One region of the Peribacillus sp. TH27 genome, then DNA from elsewhere that is predicted to be linked to it. Evidence: riboswitches for the same ligand, from Rfam matches in the RefSeq annotation. Region 1 holds a riboswitch; the other holds the start of a gene.
The links. A riboswitch is a leader RNA that binds a small molecule or an ion and turns the genes downstream of it on or off. The one in region 1 is predicted to bind cyclic di-GMP.

Region 1 (3,155 bases):
GATACAAACACCACACGATACAACATAGTCCCTGAAAATATAATTGTTTAATAAATCTACTTCACCAATTATACCTTCGTACATAAAACAAATAAATGCGATCATCAGTACTACAATTTTTACAGTTTTTTTCATCTTGGAAGTATAGTTAAATAGGTAATGGCGATACTTCGCTAATATTGCTCCCAATAAAAAAATAGTTATGTAGTGGAAACTCAAAAGACTGCTAGTTATGTTCAAATTGGAACCAAACAAATATAAAACCATAGTTGATGAAAAACTTAAAATCATAAACCAAAATAAGGAATATTTGAATTTTTTTCGTATAAATAGAAAAATCAAAACTGGAAATATAATCGAGATTCTCATTTCGTGGACAAGAGACCATATTACATTGTTATAGGCGTCAGTATTGTAACTCCCGATAAACAAAAGATGTTGTAATAATAGAGTCGGTGTGTCTGAAACGGTCCAGGATTTGCTAAACCAGTTACTAATAAACGGCATATCATTATGGCTTAAAAGCATTTTAGCCAATATAGCTATAATTATTGCTACTAGATATGGTAAATAAATTCGAAAAACTCGTTTTATTAAGTATGTAGGATAATGGAATTTCTCATTATTAATAGATAAATACAAAACAAAACCACTTAATACAAAGAATAGAATGACAGACTCATTGCCGCTACTGAAAAAAAGTCTTAGAGGAGTTTCCTTGAATAAATAGAATATGTAGGGACTGCTTGAATCATACCGATAACTTGCATATGATGGGTATATCATCATATAATGCCCAATTAATACAATAAGTGCGACTAATCCTCTTAGTGAGTCTAATTCCTCATATCTACTAGACATATTCCCCCTCCATAAGAACCGTTTTTTTTATAATATAGCATTTGTTCGTTATAAAGTATAGTTAGTTCTCTAAAACAGACAAAGGTAGACAAAAATAGACAAAAAAAGTAAAAAGGTGAACCATGGTATCCTAATCTATAAGCAAATTATTAGGGGAAGTTTAAATTTGAATCTACAAGGAAATTCCGGAAAGCTGGTAAATTTCAATCTTCTTGGAATTTGAATTTAAAAAACTTTAAAGAAAGTGTTACTGACCAGTTGGTATTTAGGGGAGGTTTTATATAAGGGATATACAGTTTTCAAAGTCAGTTTTAAAGTAAATGGGGGACGGAAAAACTGTTTATGTCAAAGGTTTATATATAGTAGTTTTTTTATGTTTAATATATAAAGGAAGAGAATTAGTTATAGCCTGTCATTAGACTAAAGAATATAGACCTTAAGATTATTAAGAAGATATTTGAATTACTTACTAATTAAAACTTTATCGAATAATGTTATAAAGTAATTAATAGTTATCTATTAACAATTGTTAACTTATTAAGTATAATTAATCTCAATATAGTAATTGAAGTAAGGGCGCAAAACCAGAGGTCTAAGGTATTTGCTAGGAGGCTGGTTTACCGCAAAAAGGATGAAATGAATTTATGCCTTTAATTCAAATGAGAGAAATTTGGACACCAATTAAATTAATTGGAGTTAAGCTTTTTAAATAGATAATGGAAGTGTCTTTATCATGGTTTTTAACCACCATCGTAAGAAGATTACGTAAAATGTTCAATACTCTTGAGAAACGCAAACCTATTGAAAAGTAGGGACGCAAAATTACAGGTCTAAGGCTATGCTAAGACGGCTGTGTTACCACAAATAGGGTGAAAAAGAAGATATGCAGAAAAAAATTGATGCAGAATGGATTATTTTAATTTTGGAAGCAAAAAGTGTAGGGGTTTCCATTCAAGAAGTGCGAGAGTTTATTCAGAATGAACAGAACTTGAATAATCAGCCCCACAAGAATTAGAATTAGATAAACAAAAATATATATATACTTTGGAGGGCTGTTATTCAGCCTTTTTTTTTATGAACTGGATTCTTCTGTTATCTTTTGTTATAACTTAAAAGCTTGCGGATGAAGCGATCTGCTATCAACAAAATTAGTCATTTGCGTGAGCTGATACCTAAGAGTTTCTAATAGATTAGCACAATATATTGTTAGTTCCCTATAGTATTGTTCGGAAATTGTAAGTACCAATATTTCTATAGAATATTTGGATATAATTAGATATTTTTCCGACTAGAATGTTCCGGCTCTAAGACTTTTCAACAAGTAGTAAAATATTTAATAAAAAATCAGGATAATAAGTATATAGTACTATTGTAAGCGTTTTCTCATTGGATTAATATGAAGAAGGTAGTGAGTACAAAGAAGTGGTATTATTTAAGAACAGTAAATGGTTTAAACAAATTGTAGCCCTAAAAACAGTTCTTTAGCAACAGATAAAGATAGAAAACTTTTTAGTGATGGATGAAACCTTGGACAGTTTAATAGGGTAATTGGTATATTGGAATATTTTGAATTAATGTATTTTGTATGATTTATAGTAGACTATAAAGTGACGAATAGATATAAATGCCCAACAAAAAAATAGTGAATAAAACAGTTAATATTTTTGTGTATTTGACGATACTATACTATAAAGAAAAAGCTAAAAGGACTTCGCAGAGGGCGATGTCAAGCTGCCATCAAAATACAAGGAGAATTTGATGACAAAAAATAAATATATTACGTTCGAGGAAGTTTATGAAAAGAAAGAAAGAAGCAAGAAAATTTTTATTGGGTCTTATATTACTATTACTTTAATCTTGATTTCTTTATTGACTTTTTTTCTTGGTCGATCATAAGGGTGTTTATCAAATAGGGCTGAGAGATCAGTCCTTTTTGATTTCTTTTTCTTTTGTTTTTTACACCTAATGAACTACATATTTTCAGCTGATGATATTAATAATCCGTCAGTTATGAACTTTTTGTGATTATTCTATTAATATTTCTTTAAAAATTCTGATTTTACCCTTTTTGAATTTATTTCCGCTTGCCAATACACTTTTTATATGTGATTATCAATTAAAAGAGCTATATTCCTTATTTTAGAAAAATAGGTTTAGTACAACTGTTTTACATAGAGGCTCTATTCAAATTGGAGTGGATATTCTAATGGATTTTATTGATATATTAATAGATACGTATACAAAAGGCGAGTTTCAGCAGGATGTTACAGTAAATGATCTTGTGGAAGATCTTA
Region 2 (3,155 bases), 1.4 Mb from region 1:
CAACGAAAAAGTTTCACAACTTCTAGAAGAACAAAAAGTAGAAATCCAACGCGATATTAAACAGCTAAGTCTCAAAAAAGAATCTACTAATAAATATGTGAACCCTTATCAATCATTATCCACAGATGGCGTGTTCTACGATAAAAGAAATTAGATATTAATCAGCCGTTTTAATTGCAAACAGTTTTAATGTTAATTGTTTTTAAATTTTCTGTAAATATTAAGGGCTTAATTTTTTCTTTATAGCTTTGTATTTGTTATAATAAAGCTAGGGCAGACATCAACCCTTTCCTAACCTTCCGACAATTGTTTCATAATCTCGACATATTTCATGATGTGTTTCTAAAGGAAACCGGAGGGGTATTGTAGAATCTAACTGTATAGTCTTAATTTAAGGAGGACTCACTTTATGAATTACAACGTACGCGGTGAAAACATTGAGGTAACTCCAGCAATTCGAGAATACGTCGAAAAGAAAATTGGCAAGTTAGAACGATATTTTAACAATACACCAGATGCAAATGTGTTAGTGAATTTGAAAGTTAACAATAATACATCCAAGGTCGAAGTGACGATTCCTATGCAGAATTTGGTTCTTCGCGCTGAAGAGGAAAATGCGGATATGTATGCTGCTATTGACTTGATTAATGACAAGCTTGAACGCCAAATTCGTAAACATAAAACGAAAGTCAATCGTAAATTCCGTAACAACTTATCTACAACTCCTGAGGCGTTCGCCTTTAATACGGAAATTGATGAAGTGGTGGATGAATTTGAAGATGATACTGATATTGAAGTAGTCCGCAATAAGCGCTTTGATTTGAAGCCAATGGATAGTGAAGAAGCGATTCTGCAAATGAATATGCTTGGTCACAGTTTCTTCGTTTACACCAATGCGGATACAAATACAACGAACGTTGTGTACCGTCGTAAAGATGGGCGCTACGGATTAATTGAACCTAGTTAATATGAATCTATAAACAAAAGCACAACCCAGACTATGGGTTGTGCTTTTTAAATTTTACTCCATCCATTGCAATGTTCATTTGGGCTAAGGAGTTCTATAAGCTCTGGAAAAATAACCACCGATTTCAACCATAGAAGTCAATGGTTGTTTATATTTCCTTCCTTTTTCCTTAATGATCTTTCGGCAATTTGATAAGTGTTTTGATAATGTGATAATAAGTAAAATCCATCTGTTGAAAACAAGGTATCAAATAGTATCGATTAATTGGTTGGCTCCTGGGAATTTCATTGTTCTCTAAAAAACACAATGAAGTATGGAATGTATTGCATTTTCTTTAAAAAGAACATTTTCCGTTCTTTAATAAGATAAATAGGTACTTATACCTATTTAAATAACCCCTCCTATTGCACTATACTCAGATTAAAGTTCTTTAAAAAGAACAATAATTTATTTATATAAAATGATTTGATTATGGTGCAGAGGAGTTGGATTTTTGTATCAGAAAAATTGCTATACATGTCATAGAGCGTCTTTTAGCAGTGCAGAATATGGAGGTTGGCTTTGTCCGACCTGCGGTGAGGACTTGTCTGCGCAAAAAGCCTTTGATGCACTTATTATGGAAAGAATTAATATGCCCCATCGTTTGAATAAGAAGGGCAATGTTTATAATTTTATAAAAAAACGAACGTGAATCATTTGAACCATCTTGTTTTGTACATGAAATAGACAAAAAATATCATGGATTTCTTGATTTTGTAATATTTTGTCGATAAAAAGTTGTGCATTGTGGTAATTTAGCGACATAAAGTAGCAATATTTGGAGCAAATATTCGCTATAATAACTTAATAAATATAGTTTTTGTAATAATTTCCCTGACAAAGGCAAGCTCAGTGAAAGATGAGGGCGCAAAGGCACAGGCCTAAGTTTGCTTAATGCTAAGATGGCTGGTCTGCCTGAAATACATACAAGTAGTATTTTAGGAGGATAAAAGAGGTGGTTAACGTGGAAGTGGATCAAGAATGGGTGAAGTTGATTTCAGAAGCTAGGAAATTGGGTTTTAAGAAAGAAGAAATTAGTGCTTTTTTAAAAAAAGAGAATCTAAATGTGCCACTAGAGCAGAACAATGAAAACTAAGAACCAAAAAGGAATGAAAAAAACATCCCTATAAACAGTTGATTTACAACATAGCTGCTTATAGGGATTATTTTATTTTCTGAAATTCTATCAATACTAGTTTGATAGAGCAGTACTATTTATGTTTGTGAAGATAGTTTAGAATTCATCTATTCTTGCTTATCTTTTCTCCATTTATTAAACTCAATGAACTCTCTGAATTGTTGTTTTGAAACGCCAGAATTCATAGCTTCCTCAACAATTTTCATCCAGTCAGTGTCCAAGGATTCCTTATTTGGTGCATCGTAAAGAAGGGCATCTACAGGAATGTTAAGTACAGAAGAGATTTTTTCGAGAAATTGAATAGAAGGATTCGTTTGTAAGTTACGCTCGAGCGAACTTAAGTATGACTTTGCTACTCCGGCTTTATCGGCTAGTTCAGTCATTGACATTTTCTTTTCTTCTCTCAGTTTTTTTACACGTTCACCAATCAACAATACCACCTCGAAACATGTTCTATTTATCTTCGATTTATAAGTTTTAAACCCACATAAAATCACAGGAATAGGAAGCCTGAAAAGCTAGATTGCTTCAACTGACTATCAGTCATAGAGGGACCAAAAATTTCTATTGATAGAAGGTTGTGCTTACTTCGCATTTTCGTTTGTCTTGTTAAGGACTCATGTGAAAAGTGGGGAGTGTGTAATGTACTTTTGCTACTTCCCTCTATTTTAACAGTTTTACCCCTCTTTTATCCAATGTTTTTCGTAAGAACTGAATTCAGGTCCATAGACATAGAGTGACATGAAGTTGTACCTCTAGAATAGAAGTGTTAAAATTAAGCTTGGATTAGTATTAACAGAAGGTGTGTTTCTTCTTACTTATATGAATGTGTTATTGAATGATCATTACCATAATAGAGGAGCGTTATTGAATGCTTAATATATTAAATAAAGTTTTTGATCCGAATAAGCGAGAAATTAAGCGTCTGGAAAAAGTCGCTGATCAGGTCGAAGCGCTGGCTGATGAGACAGCTGCGTTATCGGATGAGCAGTTGCGCGCCAAAACAGAGGA

Region 2: it holds a riboswitch for cyclic di-GMP, as region 1 does, so the genes downstream of both, JFU24_RS17995 (anti-repressor SinI family protein) here and JFU24_RS24565 (anti-repressor SinI family protein) in region 1, are expected to answer to the same signal.

Annotation. Positions count from the first base shown of each region.
Region 1 is NZ_JAEKEV010000002.1:4,820,705-4,823,859, forward strand. It holds gene JFU24_RS24560 (acyltransferase family protein) at 1-861, opposite strand, end outside; cyclic di-GMP riboswitch class I at 1,643-1,724, shown strand; gene JFU24_RS24565 (anti-repressor SinI family protein) at 1,745-1,876, shown strand; gene JFU24_RS24570 (hypothetical protein) at 2,620-2,757, shown strand; gene JFU24_RS30875 (hypothetical protein) at 3,068-3,155, shown strand, end outside.
Region 2 is NZ_JAEKEV010000002.1:3,464,205-3,467,359, forward strand. It holds gene JFU24_RS17980 (flagellar protein FliT) at 1-154, shown strand, start outside; gene hpf (ribosome hibernation-promoting factor, HPF/YfiA family) at 410-967, shown strand; gene JFU24_RS17990 (hypothetical protein) at 1,461-1,658, shown strand; cyclic di-GMP riboswitch class I at 1,839-1,925, shown strand; gene JFU24_RS17995 (anti-repressor SinI family protein) at 1,962-2,102, shown strand; gene JFU24_RS18000 (helix-turn-helix domain-containing protein) at 2,252-2,575, opposite strand; gene secA (preprotein translocase subunit SecA) at 3,016-3,155, shown strand, end outside.